DNA from 4 places in the Exiguobacterium sp. PHA03 genome. Region 1 is predicted to be linked to each of the others. Evidence: riboswitches for the same ligand, from Rfam matches in the RefSeq annotation. Region 1 holds a riboswitch; each other region holds the start of a gene.

Evidence for each region. Region 1 has a riboswitch for S-adenosylmethionine ahead of Q7C19_RS12885 (amino acid permease). Riboswitches for the same ligand answer to the same signal wherever they lie in the genome.
Region 2: linked by a shared signal. The riboswitch ahead of Q7C19_RS09910 (methionine ABC transporter ATP-binding protein) and the one ahead of Q7C19_RS12885 (amino acid permease) in region 1 are both predicted to bind S-adenosylmethionine.
Region 3: linked by a shared signal. The riboswitch ahead of mtnK (S-methyl-5-thioribose kinase) and the one ahead of Q7C19_RS12885 (amino acid permease) in region 1 are both predicted to bind S-adenosylmethionine.
Region 4: linked by a shared signal. The riboswitch ahead of msrA (peptide-methionine (S)-S-oxide reductase MsrA) and the one ahead of Q7C19_RS12885 (amino acid permease) in region 1 are both predicted to bind S-adenosylmethionine.

What each region holds. Positions count from the first base shown of each region.
Region 1 is NZ_JAUTYQ010000003.1:66,384-74,194, reverse strand. Features, by position in the region: gene Q7C19_RS12895 (MarR family winged helix-turn-helix transcriptional regulator) at 1-367, shown strand, start outside; gene mmuM (homocysteine S-methyltransferase) at 438-1,370, opposite strand; gene Q7C19_RS12885 (amino acid permease) at 1,345-2,748, opposite strand; SAM riboswitch class I at 2,826-2,927, opposite strand; gene Q7C19_RS12880 (polysaccharide pyruvyl transferase family protein) at 3,036-4,556, opposite strand; gene Q7C19_RS12875 (ketopantoate reductase family protein) at 4,762-5,676, opposite strand; gene Q7C19_RS12870 (GntR family transcriptional regulator) at 5,859-6,575, shown strand; gene gntK (gluconokinase) at 6,568-7,811, shown strand, end outside.
Region 2 is NZ_JAUTYQ010000001.1:1,890,272-1,898,082, reverse strand. Features, by position in the region: gene Q7C19_RS09945 (FN3 associated domain-containing protein) at 1-404, shown strand, start outside; gene Q7C19_RS09940 (hypothetical protein) at 422-778, opposite strand; gene Q7C19_RS09935 (hypothetical protein) at 759-1,040, shown strand; gene Q7C19_RS09930 (CAP domain-containing protein) at 1,129-2,007, shown strand; gene Q7C19_RS09925 (GNAT family N-acetyltransferase) at 2,096-2,593, shown strand; gene Q7C19_RS09920 (MetQ/NlpA family ABC transporter substrate-binding protein) at 2,654-3,469, opposite strand; gene Q7C19_RS09915 (methionine ABC transporter permease) at 3,497-4,162, opposite strand; gene Q7C19_RS09910 (methionine ABC transporter ATP-binding protein) at 4,152-5,165, opposite strand; SAM riboswitch class I at 5,251-5,355, opposite strand; gene Q7C19_RS09905 (aminotransferase class I/II-fold pyridoxal phosphate-dependent enzyme) at 5,418-6,605, opposite strand; gene Q7C19_RS09900 (alpha-glucosidase) at 6,754-7,811, shown strand, end outside.
Region 3 is NZ_JAUTYQ010000002.1:264,051-271,861, forward strand. Features, by position in the region: gene Q7C19_RS12490 (2-hydroxy-3-keto-5-methylthiopentenyl-1-phosphate phosphatase) at 1-250, opposite strand, end outside; gene Q7C19_RS12495 (2,3-diketo-5-methylthiopentyl-1-phosphate enolase) at 247-1,437, opposite strand; SAM riboswitch class I at 1,508-1,609, opposite strand; SAM riboswitch class I at 1,815-1,918, shown strand; gene mtnK (S-methyl-5-thioribose kinase) at 1,996-3,162, shown strand; gene mtnA (S-methyl-5-thioribose-1-phosphate isomerase) at 3,159-4,208, shown strand; gene Q7C19_RS12510 (sugar ABC transporter substrate-binding protein) at 4,220-5,302, shown strand; gene Q7C19_RS12515 (sugar ABC transporter ATP-binding protein) at 5,326-6,807, shown strand; gene Q7C19_RS12520 (ABC transporter permease) at 6,804-7,808, shown strand.
Region 4 is NZ_JAUTYQ010000002.1:241,363-249,173, reverse strand. Features, by position in the region: gene Q7C19_RS12390 (SH3 domain-containing C40 family peptidase) at 138-2,693, shown strand; gene Q7C19_RS12385 (putative quinol monooxygenase) at 2,749-3,042, opposite strand; gene Q7C19_RS12380 (M20 metallopeptidase family protein) at 3,120-4,298, shown strand; SAM riboswitch class I at 4,361-4,464, shown strand; gene msrA (peptide-methionine (S)-S-oxide reductase MsrA) at 4,559-5,089, shown strand; gene Q7C19_RS12370 (ArsR family transcriptional regulator) at 5,319-5,918, shown strand; gene Q7C19_RS12365 (MFS transporter) at 5,933-7,153, shown strand; gene Q7C19_RS12360 (DMT family transporter) at 7,414-7,811, opposite strand, start outside.

The sequences.
Region 1 (7,811 bases):
CTTAACGACGGCGACGGCAGACAATCGTAATTTGGACCGTGCTTCTTATCTCTTACTGCGACAATTAGCGGATTCCGGCAACGTCGGTGTTAAAACACTTGCCCGTGAACTTCAGCTCGATGTCTCGACCGTCAGTCGTCAAGCAGCGGCACTCGATCAGAAGCAACTCGTTGAAAAAGTAAAAGATCCGACAGATGGGCGAGCCTTCTTCTATCATATTACAGATAAAGGACAACAAGAACTCACCATCTACCGAACCGCACGTCTCGCGAGCATCGAACGTCTACTGACAGACTGGCCAGCGGATGATGCAGAAGATTTCGGACGCCTATTGCAACAATTCAATCGCGCCTTGCGCGAACGGTAATGGAATCACACCATTAAAAAAACGGACGCGAAATCGATTGATTTCGTGTCCGTTTTTTCGTCATCATTCATCACGTATGAGAAACCTGGCAAACCGAACGAATTTGCGCGATATGTTCCGGTGAAGTTCTACAACAACCGCCAATCAATCGTGCTCCAGCTTCATACCATGTCTTTGCGATGGCTTGGAACGACGTGCACTGATTCGTACCCGACCACGTCTTTGCGACCGGATCATAGACTTCACCGGAGTTCGGATAGACAATGATTGGAACACTCGTCAACGTCTTAACGTGACGGATGAAGTCGGTCGCGTAGGATGCCGGAAAACAATTTGCACCGATTGCTGCAAGTTGCGGATGCTGTCCGATTGTCTCGATGCATATCGCAAGCGGTGTTCCCTCACTGATGTGCGTCGCATCTTGAAGCGAGAACGTCAGCCAAGCAGATACTTCCGGGAACGCTTCGAGAATCCCGAACAACACGACAGCTTCCTCAAGCGACGGAATCGTCTCGAATGCCAGCAGATCAGCCCCTGCTTCAATCAATGCTTCGATGCGCGGTCTGTGGAAGGCTTCTAGCACATCTGCTGACACACCATAATGACCGCGATACTCAGAACCATCTGCTAAGTAGGCACCATAAGGACCAACTGATCCCGCAATCAATGCGGCACTCTTTCCGCTACGCGTCCGTGCATCTTGCGCTAAGGTAACCGTTTGTCGAATTAACGCTTGTGCTTCCTCGGTCGTGATGTGACGTTGCTTGAATCCTTCGATACTTGCTTGATAGCTTGAGGTGATCGCAACATCGGCGCCCACTTCAAAGTAATCGTGATGGACACGCTCAATCTGTTCCGGTGCTTCGATTAAGAGGCGTGCTGACCAGAGTGGATCGTTCAGGTCGAATCCCTTTTGTTCGAGTTCAGTCGCAAGCGCACCATCTAAAATTAGGAAAGGAACTTCCTGTAATCGTTGATCAACTGGATTTTTGATTCGGGACATCTTCAACACTCCGTTTCTGAGAAGAATTCGTGAACGCATGAACGACATAACAGATCACGATGAATGGGATACCGCAATACAAGGCGACTCGTTGCGTCGGATCAAATCCGATACCAATCAGGGAAATCAAACAGACGACAAAAGCGGCGATCGGTACCAATGGAAAGAGTGGTGTACGATAGACCAATTCGTCGACCGTATGCCCTTCGCGGAGGAATTGTTTCCGGAAGCGATACTGCGCAACGCTGATACTCATCCAGACGACGACGACAGCAAGGCCGGAAATCGAGACGAGCGCAATATAGACACTTCCTGCTGCATAGATGCTAGACAGCAAAGCAAGTCCTCCGCCAAGCATGCTGAACAATACAGCTCGAAGTGGAACCCCACTTGGCGTCACCTGGGCAAAGAAGCGCGGAATCATGCGTTCGTTCGCAAGCGACCAAAGCATCCGGGAGGCAGCGTAAAGCCCAGAGTTCGCTGCCGACAAGATCGCTGTCAGAATGACGAAGTTCATCACGTCTGCCGCATACGGAATTCCGATTCGTTCGAACACCGCAACGAACGGACTTTCGAGCACGCCCTTCCCTTCCGTTGGCAATAAGACGGCTAATACGATGATCGTACCGACGAAAAAGAGGACGAGTCGCAAAATCGTTGTTCGGATCGCAAGCGGAATCGTCCGCTTCGGATCGACCGCTTCACCCGCTGCGACGCCGATCAATTCCGTTCCTGAGTAAGCAAAGTTCACAGCAAGCATCGTCATGAAGATCGCAAATGCTCCATTTGGAAACAATCCTCCTTCCGTTAAGGAAGAAAAGAATGGTGCTGGGCTACTATCTTGTAATGGGATGAAGCCAACGATGGCTCCCGCACCAAGTAAAATGAACGCAATGATCGTTACGACCTTAATGGCGGAGAACCAAAATTCAACTTCAGCGAACACACGGACCTTCAAGACGTTGATACCAAGGATCATCGCAGCGAATAATGCACTGAACACCCAGACTGGAATCGACGGGAACCAACGTTGCATCAAAATGCCTGCTGCCGTGAATTCTGAACCAAGGGCGACCGTCCACGTCAGCCAGTAGAGCCAGGCCACCGTATAACCGGTACCGGGTCCGATATACTTCGTTGCGTACTTATGGAATGATCCGGTTTCCGGCATGTGCACAGCGAGTTCACCGAGACTTAACATGACTAAGTAGACGACGACGGCTCCGATCAAATACGACAAAATCGTTCCGACACGTCCCGCTTGTTCCAACGTATAACCTGTACTTAAAAATAATCCTGTTCCAATGACGCCTCCTAACGACAGCATGATCAGATGACGTGATTCCATCTTGCGTCGAAAAGCTCCGCTCGTTTTCATGAATCCATTTCCTCCTCGTTCCACCTATTTCAAACAAAAAACGCATCCTCACGGATGCGTCGGTCGACAATTCGGAAATCTTATCGATCGGGTGCAGCACCCGCAGGAATTAGCACAGTATCTTTCGACCTGTTGCTGAGGTTTCATAGGGCCAGTCCCTCCACCTCTCTGGATAAGTATGTAATTGTTCCTAACCCTATCAAGTCTTTTCCGAATTGTCAACACAATTCAGAATACTCCTACCAAAAAACATTCCGCATTATAATGACCCGGAATGTTAGAACACTTTATTTTTTTGCGAATAGATCCGCTGTCTTTAAGGCTGCACGAACCGCTTTTCGGTTCAATGTCCCTTGCTGGTGCTTCATTTTCTTCGTTTGGGCAGCCAGTTGCGCTTTGAGCGCCGCAATTTCCTGATCTTTTTGAGTCGTCGTTGTTTGTTTCTGCAATGCTTTGATTTTCTTATCTTTTTCAGCTAATTGAGCTTTTGCCTGTTTTTGCGCATCTGCGATTTTTTTATCTTTTTCGGCTAATTTCTTTTTTGCCTTTATTTGTGTATCTGCGATTTTTTTCTCTTGTTCTGGGAAGAAGCGTTCGAAACGAGCTACTGCTTCTTCGAGACTCACGCCAGAAATCGGTTGAACCGGTGGAAGTAGTTCCGCTTGCGCCATTTGACGGTCAAACGGTACATTCTCAGGATAGTTCGTCTCTTGATAAATGTGTTCAAGATCATTCACGTTCAAGAAATCAACGAAGTTGTCGAAGTTACCTGCTTGAACACGTGCCGGACTTTGGAAATCAGCATTGGCTACGACGTCGGATAATTGTGTATCCGCTTTGATGTCGTTCGCCCAAATATGCGTCAACTGATGATAATCCGTTAGTTCGCGCATTCGTGCATCCTTTGGAATGAGGATACTCGGCGTACCCGCAAGCGTTGCTGTGATATTTCCATGCAAGCGCGCACCAAAACTGAGGTCTGCCTGCCCGATGAAATCGAACCATGTTTGTGCGTTCAAGAAGAAACGAACACGATCGTTCATGTAAGCAGGATCCGACATCTTCACCGGATAGTTCGTCACGGACAAATCTGCGATCGGATGCGTTCCTGTATACGTCAATTTCAGTTCCTTCATCCATTGGGGAATGAAGTAATGATTCGGATACTCTTCCATTCCGCGCGTAATGAAATCAAGAACATTTTGTGGTGCTAAACGTGACGAGTTGACCGTAATCATCGACTCGGGCGTAATGTTCGTTTCACGAATATGTAAGTCGCGACCAAACGCGTACATCGAAGGACATCCGATGACACGATGATCAATGCCTTCGCGAAAACCAAGACGCGTCAAGTATTTCGACGTGATTTCCCCACGAAGACCAAGCATGCTTGAGCGCTCGAGAACGGCACTGACGAATGCTTTGACATCTTCATCGAACGGGAATCCACCATCTAAGTCTGGTTCAAACGGTGCACGTAAGCCTACACCGATGACGACGACTGGAATTTTTAATTTCTTGATAAGGCGGGTGTACTTCCGTAAAGTCGGTACGAATTCTTTTCGGAATGCGTCCGCTAACGGAATGACGTAGAGATCGAAGTTAGCATTGATCTCATCCGCCCGTTCTTCATCGTAATAGTAATAGTCCGGTGTAATCGTCGTACCTTCTGTCATTAACGTCCGAAAGATACTGTATTGATAAATGAGATTTCCAACGTTTCCTCCAATGGAATTATGTTTCATCAAATAAGGAGCATCGAACTGTTCGAATGGTGTCATACCTGCACGAATAATAATACGTTTCATAATGGATAAACTTCCCCTCTCGTCTGCTTCATTCGTCCTTGCAAGAAAAAAATGCGGAAAAATATATTATCACTTTTTTTCAATCTCATTAACAATAGATGAATTTTATTTCGGAAGTCAACGATTCCTAGGGGAAACAGGTCTTTCGTCATCAAAACGAAACATTTGTACTACTCCATTATTTTTCTAAAATAGAAAAATGTAACTATTTAATCGTTCCAAGATACATGCGTAAGTTTGATTCGACTAATTTTAAAGCTCTGAACCGTTCTGTCGAAGTAGGTTTTAACAAGGCGCTGAAAAAATGTTCCACTTCGACTGGCTGACCTTTTTCCATATCGCGCAACATCGACGATTTCATCGTATCTTCCATCGCATGCATCTGCTTCAATAGCACCGTTTCTGTATCGTCATTGAAGACCGCGCCCTGTTCTTCCATCGCCTGTTTCGCTTCGTTCATGACGTCTACAATCATCTGACGCCCGACAGCTTCTTCCCGAATCGAACCGATCGCTGAACGAAATAGCGTCGTCACACCCGCAAATGTCGAAATGAAAAGATACTTTTGCCACATGTCATCCATGATATGCATCGAGTACGCCATCGGTGCCTTCGCTTTCGCAAAACGTGTTGCGATCTCCTGCAAACGAGCTGTTGGTTTGCCGGTTCGTGAGCCAAACAACAGTCGATGTGACGGACTCGTCTGTAAAATGCGTCCTTCTGCATCAAGCGTCGATTCAATGAAGCAAAGACCGCCCAGTACACGCTCTTCTCCGAAGACTTCTGTTAACCGACGAATATGTTGCATGCCATTCAATAAAGGAATGATATACGTCTCGTTCGAAACGAATGGCGTAAGATCCTTTAAGACATTATCTAAGTGATAGGCTTTCGTCGAAAGCAAAACGACATCAAATACGTGATCCGGTCGCATGTCTCGTGTCACTAACTGAGGAGTGATCGTGATATCGCCATGAGGACTAGTGATCTGTAGACCTGTTTTTTGTAATTGTTCATATCGCTTCGGACGGACGAGAAAGGTCACCTGTTCACCTTGCTCAGCAAGACGGCCCCCGAAATAACCTCCGACTGCTCCTGCACCTACAACTAAAATGTTCATATGTACTATCTCCTCCTTACCCGTTCTGGTTATTGATTACTCCTTCACCCTAACATATTTGGAACCGATTTCCTGATTGCCAGTTGAATCTCTAAGATTTAAGTGAAGCGTTTGCATTTTAGAGAAAAACGTATATACTAACTTGTATACAAGTATACTCACTCTAGAAATCAGGTGATTTTATGTCAGAACTGTTATACCCCTTGAAATGGTTGTCAAAAGCTTCTGCCGGAGATCGTGTCGCGCACGAACTACGAATGCGGATCATTTCAGGAAAAATTGAAAGCGGTACCATATTATCCGAAAACAAAATAGCCTCTGATTTTTCAGTCAGTCGCTCACCTGTCCGTGACGCGTTAAAGGTGCTTGCAGCCGAACAGTTGATTCGTCTCGAACGAATGGGGGCGGTCGTCGTCGGTTTATCCGAGCGCGACATTCAAGAAATCTATGATGTCCGGTTACTCATCGAAACGTTCGTCTTCGAGCGACTTGTTAAGGTCGAACGGGCAGAACTCGTCCGTGAACTCAGCAAAATTCTCGAAATGATGAAGGTTGCTATCAAATATAAGGATGCTGATGAATTCTCTTTCCAAGACGTACTGTTTCATGAAACAATCATCCGCTCGATTGATCATGGGTATGTCAGCATGATTTGGCAAAATCTCAAACCAGTCATGGAAAGTTTCATCCTCCTATCGATGCGGGTACGATTCGAGGAAGACATCGAAGACTTCGAACGCATCCTCGCGAACCATGCCTTGTATATCGAAGCGATTGAGACAGGGGATCGTGAACGGATGGTTGCTTCCTTACATCAGAACTTTGATGATGTTCAGGAAGTCGAAGATCTCTGGAAAACGCAACAAATGATGTCGAAAGGAGTCGATTCACATGACTGAATACATGTTAGGCGTCGATATCGGAACGACGAGTACGAAAGCAGTCTTATTTACGACAAAAGGAGAGGTCATCGGACAAACGAACGTCGGTTACCCACTCCACACACCGAACCGTTCGACGGCGGAACAGGATCCGGAAGAAATTTTTGATGCCGTACTCGAATCCATCCGCTTGATCACAAAACGTCATCCGAGCATGCCACCGAAGTTCGTCGCGTTCAGTAGTGCCATGCACAGTTTGATTGCGATGGACGCACAACATCAACCGTTGACTGCCTGCATCACATGGGCAGACAGTCGGAGTGAAGCATGGTCGAACAAGATTAAGGAACAATATGGTCTCTCGATCTATCACCGGACCGGGACACCGATTCATCCGATGTCACCGCTTAGCAAAATCAGTTGGCTCGTCGAAGATCGTCCGGAGCTCCACGCTCAAACGAAAAAGTATGTCGGGATCAAGGAGTTCGTGTTCCAAAGACTGTTCGGAACATATGTCATCGACCACTCTCTCGCTTCAGCAACTGGTCTCTTTAATATTCATGAATTAGGTTGGGATACGGGCGCATTGCATGTCGCAGGTATCGATGCAAGCTATTTATCGGAACCCGTACCGACAACGACGTCATGTACCGGACTCAATACTGATTACGCACGACAAATGGGATTATCCGTCGATACGCCGTTCTTAGTCGGTGCTAGTGACGGTGTCCTCTCCAATTTAGGTGTCAACGCGATTCGCAAAGGGGAAATCGCGATCACGATCGGAACGAGCGGTGCCATCCGAACGATCATTGATCGTCCACAGACGGATGAAAAAGGACGAACGTTCTGTTACGCACTGACCGAGGACCACTGGGTCATCGGCGGCCCCGTCAATAACGGTGGAATGGTCTTACGCTGGATTCGAGACGAACTCGCTTCAGCAGAAGTCGAGACAGCAAAACGTCTCGGTATCGATCCGTATGCTGTCCTGACGAAGATTGCCGAACGCGTCCGCCCGGGGTCCGACGGTCTGTTGTTCCATCCTTACTTGTCCGGTGAACGAGCACCGCTATGGAATCCGGACGTCAGCGGTTCATTCTTCGGTTTGACGCTCTCACACAAAAAAGAGCACATGATTCGGGCAGCACTAGAAGGCGTCATCTACAATCTGTATACCGTCTTCCTCGCACTCGTCGAATGCATGGATGGTCCTGTGACGCGGATTCAGGCAACCGGTGGATTTGCCCGGTC
Region 2 (7,811 bases), on a different contig from region 1:
AAGTACTCGACCATATCTTAATTTCGAATAACTTGAAGTCGTATACATCATCGGATATCGTCAACATCAACTCGGATTACATGGAAGCAGACGGTAGCGCGAGTGACCACGATCCAGCGATCATCTCGATTCAAGGTGCACAAACGGCAGTACCGGTCAAAGGAACGGCAGAAGTCGGTATCTGGCGTGCTGTTCAAAAAGGAAAACACATCTTCATTGAACGTAAATTGGGTCGCAACTGGGATAAAGCCAGTGAAACACACGCCGATCAACAAGGCGAATTGCTCGCACTTCGCGTGTCACAAGGGCGTCCATACATTCAAGTGAAGACAATCAAAGGCAAAACGATCTGGCTTGAATTGTCGAACAAATACAAACTAGCTGAAACAACGAAATACCAATAAAATCAAAAAAAGCGGACTTAGCGGTCCGCTTTTTTGCGTGCTGGGATAAAGAGTAAAAGAAGTGAGAGTGTACTGATCGAGAGTGTGGAAATTAAGGCAACGGGTAACGGGATGGCACGGAACATATACGTGAAGTGAATGATGATCAATAATAGAATGATAGCGAGACCAGGAATGAATTGTTTTGAGAGCAACATACCGGAACCTGGAACGAGTATTTCAAATCCAAGTCGTTGATTGAGACGAACATCTTCGTGGGCATTGGCTAAGCTAAAGGATACAGTCAAGGCGACAAGGATCATCCAGCCGGAGAATAAGTATTGTTGAATGGGTAAAAAGGCAATGGATTCATAAATGAAATACAGTAAAACCATAGGTCAGCTCCTTCATATCATTATGTTATTTGGAAAAGCATTGAAAGTTTGGCTTACGAATTTTAATGATACCGAGTCAAGATTCGGAGAGCAACCAAAATTCGCTGAGAATGAAATAAAAGAATGTTCACACATTTTAAGAAAAGGGGAATATACTTTAGTCTCTGTACTAAATGTTTTCAAGAATCGTTTAAAAGAAAGCATTTCACTAAAGGAAGAGCGTTCTCATGAAATGTGTCAGGTTTGTGGACAGAAGATGTGATTTAGACAAATGAGAGTCAATGACTGTTCGGGGGAAACAATTTCTTTTAAAATAAAGGTAATGAGATTAAAGGAGGCGAAACGACGACATGAAAAAATGGTTGATCATCGGAGTAGCAGCGGTAGCCTTTTTCGGCTACGAAAACATTCCAATGGAACAGGCAGAAGCCGATTACCCGAAAAGTGGCGGCAAGCTGATTGATCGATATAGCAGTGAGTATCCCGGATATGACTGGGAAGTCAGACGGACTTCAACGGAAGAATTCGTCGCCTTAACGAAGGATGGTAAGGACTACGGAAAATATCGTTTCAAAAACGGTGTGACGACACAAGGTGCAGTATTGAATAAGGATACGGAATCCTCTTTGAAGAAAAAGGGTTGGACTGCAGTGAAATCCTATCGTAAAGGCAACACAAACTACATGCTGAATCTGGACCATGCCGCCGTTTATGAGAAGAAAGGCAACTATGTGACGTACTTCTTCGATCAACATGACGGCAATAAAGTCAAAGCGACACTTGCGATTCCAAAAGACGTCGAAGCGAAGAAAAAAGGCTTCTACGGTACATCGTCAAATGCGCTACGGACGACGGATGAGAAACTGATGCTTCGCTTGATGAACTGGGAACGCGCTGATTATAAGTTGAATCCGTTAGCACCGTACACAGCATTGAAGCCGGTCACCCGTGGTCACAGCGAAAACATGGCGAAACATAATTTCTTCTCGCATACAGATCCACAAGGTCGTGATCCGTTCGACCGGATGAAACGCGGAGGAATCACGTTCAGCTATGCTGGTGAAAACCTCTCGATGGGGTATCCGAACGTCTTTGCCGCGCATTGGGGTCTAATGAATTCACAAGGACACCGAGAAAATATTTTGAAAAAAGAGTACAAGCAAGCCGATGTCGGTGTGGCATTCCGAGACAACGCACCGTACTTCACGATTAATTTCCGAACACCTTAAGTATGTAAAAAAGAGGATGACATTTCACGATGTCGTTCTCTTTTTCATGAGATTGTTTGTTTTAAACTAAAGGCAGGAGGTGGGGCGATTGGAAATCCGTCGATTGAATCCAGAAGATGCAGTACTCTATAAAGCATTGCGATTAGAAGCATTACAGAATCACCCGGAAGCGTTCGGCTCCGATTATGAAGCGGAAAAAGATCGACCGGTCGACCAGTATGCTACGCGATTTCAGAGCGAACAGGCAGCGACGTTCGGTGCCTTTCATGAAGCGCAACTCGTTGGGGTCGTCACCGTTGTCTGCTCCGAGCTGGACAAGATGCGACATCGAGCCAATTTATTTGCGATGTACGTCACTCCAAGCATCAGAAAACAGCAGGTCGGACAGCAATTGGTACAAGAGGCATTACGGGCATTAGAGGAACGTCCTTGGATCGAGCAGGTTCATCTCTCGGTCGTTCGGACGAATGAAGCCGCTAAAGCCTTGTATCGGTCGCTTGGCTTCGAATCGTACGCGATTGAACCGCGGGCGTTGAAAATCGATGGTACCTATCATGATGAAGAACTCATGTGGTATCGGTTCTAACACAAAACGACCGAAATTCAATGAGAGATGATCTCTTTTGAATTCCGGTCGTTTTTAAAATCAGTTTGCCCAATTTGGTTTGCTGAAACCTTTGAATGATTTTTCGATGACTGTGTTGAATGCATCGGATTCGACAGCTGTCTTCAGGTCTTTTGCGACTTGTGAGTCTGCATCTTTCGTTTGGACAGCAATGAGGTTCCGGTATTGCTCGTCCATCGTCTCAAGTGCTAACGCATCGAGTAAATCGAATTTCGCAGCAAGCGCGAAGTTCCCTGGAACTGCTGAGACATCAACGCTTTCGATGGCACGTGGCAGTTGCGCTGCTTCAAGCGGCTTGATGACGAGTTTCTTCGGATTTTTGACGATATCTTTCTCTGAGACGGTCAGTGGATCGACATCTGGCTTCAGTTCGATCCAGCCTTGTTCTGCCAAGAGGTTCAGCGCGCGTGCCTGGTTCGTTGGATCGTTCGGTGTCGCGACTTCAGCGCCTGTCTTGACGTCGTCAAGTGTCTTCGCCGTTTTACTATACAGTCCCATCGGTGCCGTCGGGACAGTGATGAGCCCTTTAAGGTCGAGCTTCTTTTCTTTAGAGAACGTCTTCAGGTAAATCGAGTGTTGGAATAAGTTAGCATCGATATTGCCACTACCGAGTGCGATGTTTGGTTGGATATAATCGCTGAATTCGACGATTTCGACTTTATAGCCTTTCTTTTCGAGTTGCGGTTGAATCGCTTGTTTGACCATGTCGCTATAAGGACCGCTTGTCGCCCCAATCTTGATCGTCTTGTCTTTTTCATCAGCGCTGCTGTCTCCGCATCCTGCGAGGATTCCTGCACCGAGTAAGGCTGTCGCTAAAAAGGCATATCGTTTTTTCATGATTCAACTCTCCCTTTATATGTATGATTAGCGCTTGTCTGTTTTTCGCGCTAGTTGATTGCCGAGTGCTTGAATGCTCTGGACGATGACGATGAGGACGACGATCGTCACGATCATGATGAGATTATCATAGCGATAATAGCCGAAGCGGATCGCGAGGTCACCGACACCTCCGCCGCCGACGATCCCAGCCATCGCCGAGAAGCCGATCAAACTGATCGTCGTTAGCGTGATGCCCTGAATGATGCCAGGGAGTGCTTCTGGTAAAAGGATACTGACGATGATCCGTAATGGTTTCGCTCCGCACGCTTCCGCTGCTTCGATCAAACCAGGTGGAATCTCACGCAGTGATGTTTCGACGAGTCGTGCGAGAAACGGAATCGCTGCGACACTGAGGCTGACGGATGCTGCTGTCGGACCAATCGTATTATCAAGCAAGAATTTCGTTAATGGAATGAGGGCAACAAGCAAGATGATGAACGGCAAGGACCGGACGATGTTGACGACGAAGTCAAGGACACGTCGGATGGCAATGTTTTGAAAGAATAAACCGCGGTCGGTGACGAACAGGAGAATCCCGAGTGGAATCCCGACGACCAATGCGAAGGCAAGCGAAATGCCAACCATCCACGCCGTCTCACCAAGTGCCTTCAACAACTCGGGTAACATCGTTTGTATACGATCAAGCCACATCCTGAATCACCTCGAGTGTATGAAGTTCCGCCGCAAGCCAGTCGAGGGCAGGTGCGATTTGATCGGAGGATCCCGTCAAGCTGACGATTAAGACACCAAAAGCGACGTCTTGGATGTAATCGACTTTTCCGTGCAGGATGCTGACCGAGATATCGTATCGACGGATGGCTTCCGATAACGTACTTTCACCGGTCTTCTCGCCCGTGAACTGCAGGCGGATGATCTTTCCCGGTGTCGCTTGCAAGATGCGTTCCGGTAGCTCGATCTGGAGTGCCGTGTCGACGTAATGTTGTGTCACCGGATGTTTGGCTTGACTGAACAAATCGTATGTAGAGGCGACTTCGACGACTTCCCCTTGCGACATGACCGCGACACGATGGCAAATCTGTTTGACGACATCGATCTCATGCGTGATGAGGACAATCGTCAATCCGAGTCGTTCATTCAAATCTTTCAACAAATCTAAAATCTGCAGCGTCGTGACCGGATCAAGGGCAGAGGTCGCTTCGTCACATAACAAGACGGTTGGATCATTCGCGAGTGCCCGGGCAATCCCAACGCGCTGTTTTTGTCCGCCGCTCAACTGACTCGGGAAGTTCGTTTCGAATCCTTCGAGTCCGACGAGTGAGACGAGTTCACGGATCCGTTCTGGAAAATCTGCTCGTTTGACGCCGGCAGCCTTCAGTGCGAAAGCAATGTTATCTGCGACATTACGCGACTGGATCAATTGGAAATGCTGAAAGATCATTCCTGTCCGCAAACGAAGTTGACGCAAATCTGCTTTTGACATCCCACCGAGCGAGACACCGTCGACCTTGACCGTTCCTTGTGTCGGATGCTCGAGACCGTTGATCAGACGAAGTAACGTACTCTTACCGGCACCGGATTCGCCGATGATCCCAAAGATTTCTCCTTTTTGAATCGTCAAATCGACATCCCGTAATGCGAAAATCGGGGTCCGGTCTCGGACGAACCGTTTCGTAATCTGTTTGAATTCAATCATTTGCTCATCTCCTTGTACAAAAAAAAGTCGCTTTTTCCTAGTAGCAGAGCAACCAGAAAAAAGCGACGAAAGTGTAAGATTTCGTAACTTATCTCTCAGAATGAATCCATTCTGTAGGATGTGGCACCGTTCCTGATAGGTGGTTGCCGGACGTCGTTGGGCCTAATCCCTCGGTCGCTCTCGATAAGTAGTTATGCTGTTGGGATTTACTTTAACGGAAATGATTCCCATCTGTCAAATGTTTTTTCAGAATTATTCCGCAACAGGTGTCCGGAACAGGTTGAGCGTTCCGATTCGGTCGACGGCCTCCTCTAGCCGTTCGACGTCAGCAATTAAGCTGATCCGCACGTATCCTTCGCCGTATTCACCAAAGAATGATCCAGGGGTCACGGCGACGTGTGCTTCGTCAAGCAGATGATCCGTGAAGCTTTGGGACGTGTATCCTTCCGGCACGGGGAGCCAGACGAAGAAGGAACCGCCCGGTCGTGGTCCACTCCAGCCGATTGCATCGAGTTTCGTAAACAATGCATCGCGTCGTGTTTCATATAAGCTACTTAACTCACGGACACATGTTTGGTCACTCGTCAGGGCAACGGTCGCTGCATGTTGGATCGGTGTGAAGGCACTGACGTAGAGATGTTCCTGATACGTCTCGATGCTTGAGATGACGGACGGATTTCCGATCGCGAAAGCGATTCGGAAGCCAGACATGTTGAAGCGTTTCGAGAGTGAGAACAACTCGATTCCGACATCTTTCGCCCCTTCCGTCTGCAAGAAGCTTCGTGTGGGACCATCAAAGCTGATGCCACCGTAGGCTAAATCATGGACGACACAAATATCATGGGCATCCGCGAAGGCAACTGTCTGTTCGAAGGCTTCTGCTGTCGCTGTCGCACCTGTCGGATTACTCGGGTAATTGAGGAACAACATCCGGGCGCGCTCGACATCTGTCGTATCAAGTAAATCGTAATCCGGCAGGAAGTTATTTTTCTCAAGCAATGGAAGCGTAATCGGGTAAGCACCAGCAAGTGCTGCTCCAGACAGGTAATCCGGGTACCCCGGATCCGGGACGATGACACCTTCTCCAGGATTGACGATCGTTTGTGGTAAGGCGACGATTCCGGCTTTACTACCGAGAAGAATTGCGACCTCGGTTGCCGGATCGATCGTGACGCCGAATTCGTTCGCATAAAAGCTCGCGACGGCTTGCTTTAAAAAATCATGTCCACGAAATGGTGGATATTGAAGGTTTGTTGGCTCATCGATCGCCTGTTTCAAGGCGTCGAGAATATGTACGGGCGTCGTTTGATCGGGTGTTCCTTGACCAAGGGTGATGACATCATGTCCGGCAGCTTTCACAGCACCGATTCGGTTCGCAAGTTCAGCGAAAACGGGAGCAGGAAGCCGATCGATGGCGATAGATGGAGCGAAATGTTTCATGGATGTGTGCCTCCTTCGTAGTATTGTCGTCAAGGATAACGAATATTCAGTCAAAAGAAAAGAACTTTTTTGAAATTCAAAAAAATCGTCCAATAAACAGGTACAGATATGTGGAGCGGGAATAGAGAGTAGGGAGAGGAGTGAGGAGATGAAGCGAGCTAGCTGGAAAGAAGCAGTCGTCTATCAAGTCTATTGGCGCAGTTTTAAGGATTCGAATGGGGACGGCATCGGTGATTTGCGAGGTGTCATCGACAAGCTAGATTACATCGCATCGCTTGGTGTCGATATCGTCTGGTTAAATCCATGTTACCGTTCTCCAGACATCGATAATGGCTATGATATTGCCGATTATTACACGATCATGGACAAGGCGGGGACGATGGGCGATCTACAAGAGTTGATCACAGCGGCTCACGCACGCGGCTTAAAGATAATTCTTGATTTGGTCGTCAATCATACGAGTGACCAGCATGACTGGTTCCGTCAGTCGCGGGACCGAATCCACGACAAGGATGATTGGTACATCTGGAAAGATGGAACGAAAGAGACTCCCCCGAACAATTGGCGGTCGTACTTTGCGCCGAGCCCGTGGACGTGGAGTGAAGAGCGCGAACAATATTATTTCCATTCTTTTGCGAAAGAGCAACCGGACTTAAACTGGGAACAACCGGCTGTCCGGCAAGCGATCTACGACATGATGAACTGGTGGATCGCTCAAGGGATTGACGGTTTCCGGATGGACGTCATCAACTTGATCAAAAAACGTTCGCTTGAGGATGTCGTCAATCCGTTTAATCTATCGTATCTCGGGAATCAACCAGGTGTGCACGACTTCCTTCAGGAAATGCATGCGAACGTCCTTGCCGGGAAAGACTTGTTCACGGTCGGTGAGATTCCGTTCGTTGGTCCGGAAGACGGTCTGTTATATGTCAGTGAAGAACGTGAAGAACTTCGGACGCTGTTTCACTTCGAAATCGCGGACGACATGGAGGCGATGGATCTTTTACGTTTCAAGGAAATTCAGAAACGATGGTATGACGTCTTGTATCCGTTAGGCGTCAATTCACAGTTTCTCAACAACCACGATCATACGCGACAAGTGACCCGCTTCGGCAGTGAACGATACCGAGTCGAGAGTGCGAAACTACTCGGTTTGATGTTGCATACATTACCTGGCATTCCATACGTGTATCAAGGAGAAGAGAT
Region 3 (7,811 bases), on a different contig from region 1:
GAAGCAACTCCGAAAATCCTTCGCGAATGACGGCGCGCTCCATCAAGAAATCAAGATAGTCCGCTTTACCGTCGGACGGCAGAAGCGCGAACATCTGCCCGACACCACTTTGGATCGATAACGTCCGGTCGAGCACGCCACGTTTCAACGGTTCGAAGTCATTCACTGGCACAAATACCTCCATGAGTGCAATGATGTTATCCTGCATCGTTACGGTACCGTCGAAGTCACAAAGAATTCGTAAGGTCATGACTTGATCCCCCAAGCGTCGAGCGCGACTCGTAATTCTTCATGTCGTGACGCAGCATTCGATAGGGATTCATTTGCGAGTGCCGCATCAAGTGCTTGACGAAAAGCGATAACACCAGCCGCAGCACCTTGCGGATGACCATGTACGCCACCACCAGCGTTGATGACGGAATCGATCCCGAAGTCGCGTACGAGTTGAGCAACGAGTCCTGGGTGAATACCGGCTGAAGGGACAGGGAAAATCGCTTTCGTCTGACCGAGGCGAGTCGCTTCGACCGCGATGCCGCGGGCGACGTCCTTCGGAAGAGCGACATTGCCGTAAGGTGACGGGAATAGTGTTAAGTCTGCACCAGCAACGCGCGGTAATGTGCCAAGTAAGACAGGCGCTGCAACACCGTGGTTCGGGCTAGCAATCAATGCACCGCTGTAAGCCGGATGATTGAAAATGGGAACGTTGATCTCCGGATCACTTGCCAATTCACGTAAGACGTCGAGTCCGTATGTGAAGGTATTCAACAAGAAAGCAGTTGCTCCAGCGTCAATCAATCGTTTGGCTTGATCCTTGAGCGTAAAGACGGGACCACTAAGTGTGATCGCATACAACGCACGTTTACCGGTCCGGTGGAAATGAGCATCGATAACCTCACGTCCGATCCGTGCCCGATCAATCGTCGGTGTCAACGGATTGTCATATAGGATCTCATCGTCCTTGACGAGATCGATCCCACCAGCAAGTTGTCCTTCGAGTTGATCACGAAGGAACGATAAATCGCGTCCGATGACCCCTTTGAAGATGCTCATTAACAGTGGACGATCTTCGACACCAATCAAGGAACGAACCCCTTCAATCCCGAACTTCGCACCTGGAAAATCCGACGTGAATGTATCGGGTAGTAGCAGTTCTGTTAATTTGATTTCACCGTCGAGTGAGAGTTTCCCGAAGACGGTCGTCAAGATCGCAGAAAAGTCGCGCGATACATTGTGTTCCGGGTAACGAATCGTGATATAGCCTTTACCGTCGCGCTCTTCCGTATGTACGACTTCTCCTTTGAATGAGGCGAGTTGTTGTTGCTCAAGATGATTCAGCTCCGTCCAGGAACCAACCGTCAGACCAAGCGCGAGTTGTTCGGCGCGTTGCTCCAGTCGATCACGGGCGGTCAATTGATAAGTAGCTGTGATGTAAGACATGTCTTTCCTCCTTCAATAAAAAAATGGTCTCTCGTCAGCGACAAGAGACCATGAATGATTCGAACGTGGACTCTTATCTGTCAGCTTAGTAGCTGCAAGAATTAGCACCGTGCCAAAAGGTCGGTTGCTGCGACATCGTAGGGCTTGTCCCTCCGTCTGCTCTTGATAAGAATTGGATGAAATTGTGAAATCTAATTGCAATTTTTACATGAGAGTCACGACTTGTCAAACTATTTTTAGAAAATTTATTTTTTTGAAAATACTCTTTCTATATATGGAGCGAAAACGATATCCGTTTTTGCTTAATTTCGATTTGACAGCAGAGAAGAGGATTGCGTAAGATTCAAATCAATATCACACACGACAACTACATACGACTCTTATCGCGAGTTGGCAGAGGGAATTGGCCCGATGACGCCGCAGCAACCGACCACTTGGCACGGTGCTACATCCAACAGACGTTTCGTCTGAGAGATAAGAGGACGCAGTGACTTTCCTGCGCCTCTTTTCGATGACGAAAAGAGGCGCTTTTTCGTGTATCACACAGGGGGAACTGAGATGACATACAAAGCATTTACAGAACAGGACGCGATCGAACGGGTCCGCTCACTAGGACTGATCGGCGACGGAACCGTCGAAGCAGAAGAGATTGGCGACGGCAATCTGAACCTTGTCTTTCGAATTCGAGAAGGTGAACATCGATTGATTCTAAAACAAGCACTCCCGTACGCGAAAGTCGTCGGTGAGAGCTGGCCACTATCACTCGAGCGGGCGTGGATCGAGCAATCCGCACTCCGTGAATTCGCCCGGCATGCCGTGCCGTTCGTACCGCGTGTCTTTCATGCTAGTCACGACGAGGCGTATACGGTCATGGAAGATCTTTCACATCTGACAATCGTTCGAAGCGGTTTACTCGCAGGTGAACAGTATCCGTTGCTTGCGGAACATATTGGTTCTTATCTCGCTCGGACTTTATTCCATACATCGGACTTTGCGCTTGGTCCGGTTGAAAAAAAACGTGTCGCCCGAACGTACTACAATCCGGACTTGTGCGACATCACGGAAAAATTAATCTTCACGGATCCGTTCCATGACGCGGAGACGAACGAGATTGAAGCCGGGCTTGAAGAAGAGGTGGCACGTCTGTGGGCGGACGATGAGTTGAAACGCGAAGTCGCAAAACTCGAAGCGCTTTTCATCACAAAAGGAGATGCGTTGCTACACGGCGATCTACATACAGGAAGCATCTTTGCTTCGGCAACGGAAACGAAAGTCATCGATCCAGAATTCGCCTTTTATGGTCCATTCGGATTCGATGTCGGACAGTTCATCGCCCACTTATTCTTTGCAGCATACCCGGATTATTCAGCACTTCGTGATGCCCGGATTCGCGACATCGATACGTTCTGGCTGACGTTCGCTTCGACGTTCCGCGCCTTATGGGAACGCGAAGCCGTCGAACCATTCCGGACATCGGGACTCGTCGACGATGTACTGAGCACGATCTTGCAGGATGCACTCGGCTTTGCCGGTTGCGAACTGATTCGTCGGACGATCGGACTCGCACCAGTCGCTGATTTAGAAACGATTAGTTCTATTACGGAACGACTAGAACGAAAACAACATGCTTTACGTTTAGGATCGGCGTTAATCAAACGTCGGACCGAATGCCGGACATTTGATGATTTACGAAACTTCGACGTAACGGAGGAACTTAGCCGATGAGTACATTCGTTCAAAGTATTCGTTATGAAGATCGTGTCTTGACAATTCTCGATCAGACACGTCTACCGCAGGAAGAACACTATGAAGTCATTACCGATCTTGCACAAGCGGTCGAAGCGATTAAACAACTGCGCGTCCGAGGGGCGCCTGCGATCAGTTTATTTGGCGGATTCGTACTCGTTCAAGAGGCGTACCGGTTTGAAGCAGAACTGTCGATCTATAAGCAGACTTTGCTTGAGACATCAGCGACGTTACTCGCGACACGACCGACGGCTGTTAACTTACGAAATGTCCTTGATCAATTGAATCCAATCATTCAAGACGGGACGTCGGTAGAAGAGATCCGCGAACGGCTCGAGCAGCGGACGATTGCCTTATACGATCAGGATGCGCAGACGTCACGTCAAATCGGGATTCATGCACTTGAATTGTTCCAGTCAGGTAACCGGATCCTAACGATCTGTAATGCTGGATCGATTGCGACCGCTGCTTATGGAACAGCACTTGCGCCGTTCTATATCGCAAAAGAACGCGGCATTGAATTATCTGTTTTTGCGAGTGAGACGCGACCATTACTGCAGGGAGCACGACTGACGACATGGGAGCTACAACGTGCCGGCATCGATGTCACGCTAATTACAGATAACATGGTCGCCCATACGCTGAAAGAAAAACAGATCGATGCAATCATCGTCGGGGCGGACCGGATTACACGAAACGGAGATACGGCGAATAAGATCGGAACGTTCCAACTAGCATTACTTGCTCAAGCTTTCGGTATCCCGTTTTACGTCGCAGCACCGCTCTCGACGTTTGATTTCTCACTTATTTCCGGAGACGCGATCGAAATTGAAGAACGTGATCCGCAGGAAGTGACGACTGTCCAAGGTGTTGCGACAGCACCAGAAGGAGTTGCTGTCTTCAACCCAGCTTTTGATGTCACACCACACACCTTAATCACGGGCATCATCACCGAACTTGGTGTCATCACGCAACCGAATGAAGAAACGATTGAACAATTAACAGGGCTTCAACCCCTCGGATAAGGAGATATGTCATGAAAAAACTAGCTTACGCCGTCCTAGCACCGGCCTTATTACTAGCGGCTTGTGCGAATGGAGAAGCCACGACGACGAAGGTCGTCAAGGATGTACCAAAAGGGGTTCAATCGGACGTCAAGATCGCCGTCATCCGCAACCTGGCATCGGACGACCATACGAAACAATTCCTTGATGGCGCACGAAGTGAAGGCGAAGCGCTCGGCTTTAAAGTCAGCACGTTCATTTCGGAAGGTAACGATGTCAAGTTCAAGGAACTGGTCGCGCAAGCGATTCAGCAAGATTATGACGGGCTCATCATCTCGCACGGTAAGGAAGACTATGCCTATGACATGATCAAACCAGCAGTCGATAAAGGACTAAGGGTCGTGACGTTCGATACGGTCACGAAGAAAAAAGGAGCATCTCTACAAGGCGTGACGGAAACGTTCCAAAACGATCATCAACTTGCGAAGCTATCACTCGATGAAGTGACGAAGGTGACGGACAAAAAGCCGGTCCGTGTCATCAAACTCTGGTTCGGACCAGGTTTTGCCCCGCTCGATCGTCGTCAGGAAATCTATAAGACGTACGAAGCAGACGGAAAAATCAAAACGCTTGAGACGGTTGGACCGACGAACTTCCAAGATGTCCAAGGGGATATCGCGACAAAGATGAATGCCATTCTCGCGAAATACCCGAAAGGAAGCGTTGATGCCGTTTGGGGAGCATGGGACGAAGTCGCAAAAGGCGCTTACAAATCGCTCAAGGATAATAAACGTCAAGAAATCCCATTGATCTCGATCGATGTCTCAAATCAGGACATCAACCTGATGCGTGAGAAAGGCAGCAACTGGGTTTCGACGAGTGCGGTGGATCCATTCCTGATTGGACAAACGGACATGCGACTACTGGCTAAGAAAATCGCCGGAGAGAAGACACCAGATAGCTTTGATCTCGATGCGAAACTCGTTGAGCAGAAGGCATTGAAGCAGGACACAACGATGTATAATCTCGATACGATCATCAAAGGTTGGAGTACGTCGGATAAATTCAATGAGCCGTGGATGGACCGGTTGCGTGACGTCCATAAAAAACAATGACGTCTATCAATCATCACCTGGAAATGACCGGGATTTCACTTGCGTTTCCGGGAGTCCAGGCACTCAAGCAAGTCTCCTTTGAGGTGAAGTCTGGTGAAATTCATGCGCTTGTCGGTGCGAATGGTGCCGGTAAGTCGACGCTGATGAAAGTCTTATCTGGAGCGGAAACAGCGGACGAAGGAATCATCCGTCTTGACGGGAAAGAACTGTCAATTCAATCTCCGCGTGATGCAAAACGAATCGGGATCGATCTCGTCCAACAAGAGGTTGATGTGGCGCTTGTCCCGTATTTGACGGTTGCTGAGAATATCTGTCTCGATCTGTTGACGGACGGAACAATGACGGGTTTGGTATCCCAACGCCGTTACATACAGCGTGCGAAAGAAGCGTTAGCGACATTACAGGCGGATATTTCCGTCAAGACACGTGTCGAAGAATTACGTCTTGCTGAAAAGCAACTCGTATTGATTGCACGCGCCCTCGTTCAGGAACGTCGTTTTTTAATTTTGGATGAACCGACGGCACCTCTCAGTCAGGCGGAAACAAGCCATCTCTTTTCAGTCGTGCGTCGTTTAGCGGAACGGGGACTTGGGATCATTTTCATTTCCCACCGCCTACAAGAATTGTATGACATTTGCGACTCCATCTCGGTCATGCGCGACGGTCAACTCATCTCGCGACATCTTTTGGCAGACATCCCGAAAGAAGCTGTCGTTGAGCAGATGCTCGGGCGTAAGCTTACGTCTGTCGCGAAAACGTCACGGATCAATGCGACGAACGTACTGACGGTCGAGAGTGCCACGAATGCGGACGTCCGCGACATCTCCTTGACGGTTCAAGCAGGGGAAGTCGTTGGTATCGCGGGTCTTGTCGGTGCCGGTAAAACGGAATTATGCAAAGCATTATTCGGTGATCGCCCGTTTCAGGAAGGGGAGGTTCGTATAGGTGGAAAAGCCCATCGCCTTTGCAATCCACAAGCTGCGATTCAAGCGGGAATCGGTCTCGTTCCGGAAGAACGGCGAAAAGAAGGAATTCTTGTTGCCGATTCTGTCGCAGAAAACCTGACAGCAGCGGCAGCTCATGATTTCGTCAACCGCTGGGGACTGATGGATCGTCGTAAAGAAGTCGAACAGGCATCGAAATGGGTTAAGGAGCTGGGCATCAAAGTGGCAGACGTGAAACAGGAAGTAGGTCAACTATCCGGTGGAAATCAACAAAAAGTCGCCATCGGAAAATGGTTACTGACCGATGTTTCTGTCCTCGTCTTAGATGAACCGACGAAAGGTGTCGATGTCGGAGCTAAACAAGATATCTATCGTCTGATTGACGAACTCGCGCAACAACAAAAAGGGATCCTTTACGCGACGAGTGAATGGGATGAACTTTTGACCGTCACGGACCGAATCTACGTCATGTTCGATGGACGGATTGTCCATGAAACGAAGACGGCGGATACATTAGAAGAAACCTTGTTGTGGTATGCGACAGGAGGAGGGCAACGATGAATGAGGTAGTATCAAAACAAATGAATCGGGGGAAAGGTTTACGTCCGGTCCTTGGATTCTTGAACGACTGGGGGATCGTCCTCGCGATCCTTGCCCTCGTCCTGTTTTTTGCGACGACGGCTCCAACATTCCTACAAGGGACGAATTTGATCAATATTTTACGAAGTATCTCCATCGTGACGATCATCGCGATCGGCTTGACGGTTTCATTGACGATCAATGGATTTGACTTATCCGTAGGATCAACTGCAACACTTGCAAGCTCCTTCGTCGTCTCATTCTTCGTCTGGTACAGTCTTCCACTCGGTGTCTCGATTGGTCTAGCACTCCTTCTGTCTTTAAGTGTCGCCTTGTTGAACATCTTACTTATCGTCTGGTTTAAGATTCCGGATTTGTTTGCGACGCTTGCGACGATGTTCATCGTCGAAGGTGCCGCGATGACGTATACTGGTGGTGGTTCAATCAGTGCCGGAATGCCGCGCTTAGACGGTACACCAACAGTCGGCACAATTCCGGAGGCGTTCGCGAAAATCAGCCAGGCGCCTTGGATCATCGTCATCATGCTCGTCGTCGTCGCTATGACACATGTCTTTTTAAGTCATACGCGACACGGTCGTTTTCTCTATATCATCGGTGGGAATCCAGAAGCCGCACGACTGACGGGAATTCGTGTCAACCGCTACCGGGCACTCGCATATCTGATTGCTGGGTTACTTGCTGCAATCGGTGGGATTTTGCTTGCGTCACAAGTCGGATCGTCGCAAATCAACGCCGGGTCCGGTTACTTGATGCCAGCGGTCGCAGCTGCCTTCATCGGCTCGTCGTTCGCAGGGCAAGGAAAACCGAATGCCCTGGGCACACTCGTCGGGGCTTGTCTCGTCGGGATTCTTGAAAATGGTCTTGTCATGTTGTCTGTTCCATACTATTCGTTGAATATCATCAAAGGGCTGGTCCTTGCGGTCGCACTCGCGACGACCTATGCGCGGTATCGGAAAAAATAATTA
Region 4 (7,811 bases), on a different contig from region 1:
TGACTTCAAACGGTGTGCTTCGGCATACCGTTTTTTTATGCCCAATCTCCTATTTTTTTGATTTTCATCAATTTTTAAACAAGCGCATGCTACACTATTCCTAATGACAAATTTTAAGAATTGGAGTGAACCTCTTGATGAAAAAATGGACTGCTCATGTTGCTGGACTCGCTGCAACATTGATGTTGAGCTCGGTTCTACCCGCACCTGCTTTCGCTGAATCGCCACCTGCTCAACCGACGGCAGAAGTACAAACAGTCACAGAAACGACAGGAACGGCTTATTTGAAAGAGAATACCGCATTGCTACAAACAGCTGACTCTACCACTGTCATCCAACAACTACCAGCAGGAATGACATTCAAGACGCTCGATACGGACGGTGACTTCACTCGTGTCAGTTGGCAAGAAGGAATTGCTTATGTCGCAACAAGTGCGTTAACGCAAACAGCGCCTGTCTTCCAAAAACAAGCAACGTTGACTTCGAAAAGTCCACTTTCATTAGTCGCTTCACCTTTTGACTCCACCGTCGTGACGACACTTCCCGCTTATCAGCGAATCGATACATACGGCACTTTTGACACGTTCACACGCCTGAAATGGAAAGAGCAATACGTCTACGTACCTACGACACAACTCGAGCAACTTCCGAAATTGGTTGGAACACAGTACGTCAAACGAGCAACTTCCCTTTTCGTTGAGCCGAAGACGACAAGTACAAAGACAGCCGTCACTCAAAATCAAGCATTCGAGACATTCGGTACGGTGGGTACCTTTACGCGCGTGGCGACTGAAACAGGTTATGCCTTCGTATTGACGACTGATTTAGCAGATGCGCCGGTCGAAAATTATCCGGAAACAGGACTGCGTTATGTTAAACGAACAACTTCACTTTTCGTTGAGCCGAAGACGACGAGTACGAAGACAGCCATCGTTCAAAATCAAGCATTCGAAACGTTTGGGACGACGGGTACTTTTACGCGTGTGGCGACTAAAACGGGTTACGCTTTCGTATTGACGACTGATTTAGCTGATACGCCAATCGTGAACCATCCGGAAACAGGGCTACGTTACGTCCAACAGCAGACGACGGTCTATGCTACTGCGACTACGAAAGGAAAAGTCGTACAATCGCTTCCTGTGAATACTTCGCTTCAAACGTACGGCATCGAGGGTTCATTTACACGAATCAAACGAAACGACGAGTATGCCTATGTGCTGACGGCACATCTTGGGACACTAAAGTACTATCCGAAGACCGCACGCCTCTATGTTCAGCGCGCTACACCGATCTATTCGGATGCCAAATCTTCAAGTCCTATCTTAAAGCAACATCAAACGAATACTTTACTGACCGTTTACGGGACGAACGGTGTCTATAGTCGAATCAACTTCCGCGGGATTCATGCTTACGTCAAGACAGCTGATCTCGGTACTGGAAAAGTCTATGCATCAACCGGGACACGATACGCGAAACGCAACCTGTCTGTTTATACGTCGGCTTCGACGAGCAGTAAAACAGTCTATACTGTTAAACGGGCTGATCAATTGACGATTTACGGAACGAGCGGTAGTTACACACGCTTGAAAAAAGGATCGATCTACGGTTACGTCAAGACGACGGATCTCGTCACGAAAAAGCCGGATCTGTATGATGTCTCTGGTCAACGTTACGTGACAGAAGACGACGTCGTCATCCGGTCGCAGGCAAAACTGTCGGGTAAAAAAATCGGTACATTAAAAAAAGGTGCCTCGATCTCGATCTACGGAAAAAGCGGTTATTATACACGTGTCAAATACAAAAATACCTTTGGTTTCGTCGATTCGAGTCGTATCGGACTGAACAAACCGATGGCAAAAGCAAAAAAAGGGACGACGTTTTATGTTCATCTAGATCAAACTCCCCTCTTCTCTGCCGACGTCGCTTACAGTCGTCCGGCCGCTTATTTGAAGAAAGGGACGAAATTAGTCGGTTTGAAATCGATTGATGATGACTTTTGGCAAGTCCGCTTAGTCAGTGGTCAAACCGGTTATGTCCTCAACCCTTATATCAGCACGAGTAAACCCGATATGAGCCTGGCACAAAAAGCGATCGACCGGGCGAAAATCTATACCGTCAAACAGACGACATCCTTTTTCGCAAGTCCGACGAGCCCAAAAGGCAGTGGACTTGTTGAACAAGGCAAACGCGTCTATCCGCGTCACCGGGTCGGAAATTTCTATGTCATCCAATCAGGTTGGACACCTGTCTATCTTCCGGTATCCGCCGTGACGATCACGTCGGATAAACGAGTCGTCAAAAAGAATAATACGCGTGGTGAAAAGCTGATCCAAGCAGCCGTCCAGCATATCGGAACACCCTACACATGGGGTTCGCAAGATGCCGTAAACGGTGGCTTCGACTGTTCCGGACTGATTCACTATGCGACGAACCAAGCTGGAAAATACGGTGGTCGGACGAACGTTCGTGGCTACTGGTATGGTGCGTTCTTCACGAATCGCCGGACGAGCATCTCAAGTGGTAAACGCTCAGATATCGTCTTCTTCCAGAACACCTATACAGACGGTCCATCGCATATTGGAATCATGCTTGATAACGAACACTTCATCCATGCGGGTGGTTCACAGCTGCAAATCAATTCAATCTATGAACCGCGTTGGCAGGAGCATTTCCTCGGCTTTAAATCGATGTAATAAAAAAGACGAATCCGTCGGTTTCGACGGGTTCGTCTCTTCTTATCGCAACACGTCAGAAAGTCATCTCGACGTATTTCGCCACTTGTCGGTCCATCAAGTATAATTCGATCTGTTCACGGTAGGCTTTATAGTGGTCGGATGCGATATGCGCTTCAAGCGCTTCTTCGTCCCGATACACTTCATACAACATGAATTGATGCTCATCCTCGATCGATTGGTGCAAGGAATAACGTAAGCATCCTTCTTCTTTTTGTGAAGCATGATAAACCGTTTGTAAAATCGGGAAGACTTGATCCGCAAGTCCAGCTTTGATTGTAAGTACAGCATTGACGACGATTTCTCCCATGTTACATTATCCCCTTTCGTGATTACCTGTATCTGTACCCATTTTCGCGAAAAGACACACGTTAAAGGAGCTTGAACATGCAAACTCAACTTTTTGAAGCACTCGAACAATTCGAACCGACAATGATCGCGTTACGTCGCGATTTTCATCGACACCCGGAACTCTCTTTCCAGGAAGTCCGCACACCAGAACGGATTGCCGCCTTTTACGCAGAACAGGGCATTCCTCATCAAACAGCCGTCGGAGGTCGTGGTGTCGTCGCGACGATCGAAGGCAAACAGCCTGGTCCGACGATTGCGGTCCGTGCCGATTTTGATGCTTTACCACTTCAAGAAGAGACGACGCTTGCCTTCCGGTCGATCCATCCCGGGGTCATGCATGCATGTGGACACGATGGTCATACGGCGATCGTGATGGTCCTTGCTGCTACACTCTATCCGTTACGCGATCAATTGCAAGGAACGATTCGGATCATCCACCAGCATGGAGAAGAGGTCTTTCCCGGTGGAGCAATCCAAATGATCGAAGCCGGCGTCCTCGAAGGGGTCGATGCAATTTTCGCGACACACCTCGAAAATGATTTACCGGTTGGCACGATCGGGTTCCGGGAAGGACATACATTGTGTGCGATCGACGAATTCGAAATCATCGTCCATGGTCAAGGTGGTCATGCCCAGGCACCGCATAAAACAAAAGATGCTCTCGTCGCTGGAGCGCAACTCGTCTGCAACTTACAACATCTCGTTAGTCGACGGGTTGATCCGTTTGAGCCGGCTGTTCTCGCAATCGGTTCTTTCCATGCAGGAACAGCACCAAATATCGTTACGGGTGAGGCACGCATTGTCGGGGAAATCCGAACGTTCAATGAGACACTGCGGCATCAGCTCCGGCAAGAAGTCGATCTTGTCGCTAAGACGACGTGTGCTGGCATCGGTGCTTCGTATTCGATTGACTTCACGACTGGTTACCCGGCGCTCTGGAATCACCCGGACGAGACAAAACTCGTTCAGGAAGCTGCTGCTTTCTTACCGGAAGCATCCGTCCGGGCACTCACACCAATGATGGCGGCGGACGACTTCGCACATTACTTAACACACGTCCCGGGTAGTTATTTCTTTACCGGCTCTGGCTATACGGACGGTCGCGTCAACTATCCGCAGCACCATCCACAGTACGAGATCAATGAACAAGCGTTGTTGATCGGTGCGAAGACACTTGGGGCAACCGTTTTACGTGCCTTAAATTCTAAGGATTGACTTTATTTCTTTGTGAATGGTATCATCACAACAATGATAACGAATGACATCAACTTCATATACCCTTATCAAGAGTGGACCGAGAGATCTGGATCGATGACGTCCCAGCAACCTGCGCATAGCAAGGTGCTACGACCAGCAAAGCGAAAGCTTTGGTTGATAAAAAGCGGCGACTCCTTTTGCAACCAAGCGAAGGAGTCGTTTTCGTTTTCTCGCTGTCAGACATACAATGGGGATTTCCCACGGAGAGGAAGAGACAGATGGAAAAAGCAACATTTGCAGGTGGATGTTTTTGGTGCATGGTGACACCATTTGAAGAATTACCAGGAATCGAGGGAATCGTATCAGGTTACATGGGCGGACACGTCGATAACCCGACATACGAGCAAGTCAAAACAGGAACGACGGGACACCTCGAGGTCGTCCAAATCACGTTTGATCCGAGCCTGTTCCCGTACGAGCGTTTACTTGAACTCTACTGGCCCCAAACGGATCCGACGGATGCAGAAGGTCAATTCCAAGATCGCGGTACGCAGTACGCGCCAGCAATCTTCTATCATACGGATGCGCAGCATGAAGCTGCGATTACTTCTCGTGACGCTCTTGCTGCAAGCAACCGTTTCAAACAGCCAATCGTGACGCGGATTGATACCGCTTCTGAATTTTATCCAGCGGAAGAGTACCATCAAGACTTCCATAAGAAAAATCCAGAGCACTATAAAAAAGATCGTGCTGCTTCTGGTCGCGATGCTTTCATCGAGCAGGAATGGAAAGATACGACGACGGTCTAATCACCTCGAACCACATACAGTAGCTGAGACTGATTTCAAACATCTCGTTCTTCCCTTACTTTCAGTAGAAAGTGGAGGATGATCGAGATGTTACGGGAGTCAGTTTTTTGTATGCAAACAAATGATGTCTTCTTTATCAACACCCTTACATAAATTTGTAACCGTTTACAAAAACAGTCTTTTGTTTTACGGTTAATAAAAATTAACCGGTTAAAAAGGAGATGATTGCATGGAACAAAAAGCGATTCACATATTAGAGAGCTATGAACAGTTAAAAGTGATCAGTGATCCGTTACGAACAAAAATTCTTATGTTTCTCGTCGAAAAACCACATACGGTACATCAGTTAGCCCACTTGCTGACGTTATCCCGCGCGAAGGTCCTCTATCACGTACGGGAACTTGAAAAGCATGACTTGATTCGTCTCGTCCGGACGGAAGAACAGGGCGGCAATCTATTGAAATACTATCAAGCGATTGCTCGAGGATACATTCCTGCCGATCATCTACTGAACTTCGTCGAGACAAATGAAGCGACCCGACAGTCGTATCTCGAAGTATTGGACCGGGCAAAGACACGCGTTCTAACGGCTCCGACAGCTACTTTTTCTCCTTCATCTTCGAACGTCGAGGACTGGATGAGCTTATCACTTCAAAAGGAACTGACGATGTCTGAAGCCGACTTCCAACGCTTTGCTACAAAATATCGTGCTCTATTGGACGAGTTCACACGGTCTCCTTCACTAGACGAAGAAGATAAAAAACACTTCTATATCATGTCGACTGCCTTCGCAATTGATGAACCACTGTTTGAGAACGACGAGGTCTAAATCGGAGGTGTCTTATGCTACCTGTTGAAATGGATACGGAACAATCACTGTTTAAAAATCAATCTTTTTTATTTTTATGGGGGTCCGGTATGTGCTCCGCCCTCTCCCTATCAACCTATCTGTTTGTTGAACAATGGTATGTCATCCATACGCTAAACCAGGCGTCATATCTCGGATTCGTCCTCATGGCCACCTTGTTACCCCGTATTTTTCTCATGTTGTTCGGTGGCGTCTTATCCGATCGCTATAAACGTTCAACGATCATGCGTATCTCAAGCGGTCTACGGATCAGTTTTATAATTTGCCTCCTCGTGTTACTTCATGCCGATCAGCTTACATTGCTGACGATTTTAGGATTTGCCTTTTTATTCGGTAGTGTGGATGCATTCTTTTCGCCAGCGAATGCTTCCTTACTGCCTACACTCGTTTCGAAAAAACAGCTCACTAAAGCCAATTCATTGATTCAGACATCTAATCAAATCGCTCTCTTTTCAGGTCCGATTCTTGGTGGAGTCATCCTCAGTCATTCTTCTTACTCGTACGTCTTTCTCGTGATTTTCGGAACACTCTGTCTGACGCTTCTCTTCACGTATGGTATTCGTGAATCTAAGGTCAAGCGAGCACGTCAGCATTCAGCTTTCTTTGAACTAAAAGAAGGGCTACATTACGTCTTTCACTTTCAGCAACTCAAGCAGACACTTTTTCTTGTCATCTGTGTCAATTTCTTTTTCTTTGGACCACTCTTACTCGGAATCCCCTTACTCGTTCATGATGTGCTCCAAGGAGATGCGATGGATTTAAGTTATATGCAAGGGGCTTATCAAATGGGAATGCTCGGAGGGGCGCTCTGGAGTGGTTTTGCGCAGACGAAAGCAAATGGGCTTACCTCATCGGTCCGATTAATTGGCGCCTTAGGTTTGCTTTTCTTCCTGCTTAGTCAAGCCCAGCAGATTTTGTTGTACCTGATCATCCTGTTATCACTTGGTGTCCTTTCTTCCATCATCAATATTCGCTTCATTACGTTCATCCAGTCTCAGTGTGCGGAACAGACGATGGGACGTGTCATGAGTGTCGTGAATGCCGCGTCAAACGGTCTCGTTCCATTATCTTATGCGCTTCTCTCTTTTCTACTGTCGTTTCATGTTTCAATCACGACGATCATGTTGTACTGTGGTCTTCTTATCCTTGTCCTCTCGCTTTACTTCAGAAGACGAATGGTTCATCTATTCGATTGAAATCAAGTCACAACACATAAAAACATGCGAATCTCCCGATTGAATTAGCGGGAAACGCGCATGTTTTATTTAGTCAATCTAGAACGTGAGTGTTCATCCTCGACTCCTGCAGGGAAAGAAAGCGCGAATCGCGCTTTCTTCAGGGTCAGGTAAGACCCGGCAAATCGCATGGAATGCGGGATGACGCGGCTTACCTCCCGCCTGCGGAAAGCGAGGATGACAGAAACGTTCGTCAGTCGATCGAACTAGTATCAGATTTTTTAAGAGACTTGCTTCGGTATATCCTTCGCCTTCTCTTCCGGCGCCACGACTTGATACCGCTTCAAAACGAAGATCCCACATACCATGACGGCGAGACCGACGAGCTGACCGAATGATAAATCAATTTGCGGTAAACCGAACCAGCCGAACGTATCAACAGCAAGAGCAAAGCTTAACTGCGAAATCAGAACGACAGAGATCGCGACGGACGGACCAAGCAACTGAATCCCACGCATGACACAAAAAACGACGCCGACACCGACAAGTCCACCAAACCAATAGAGTGGCGATACGTTTTGAATCTGTCCGATCGTTCCACCACGAAACAGGACATACGTGATGCTTGCTCCGATGAAGCCGACGAAGAAAACCAGCGTCGTCGTCGCCCATGCGCCGA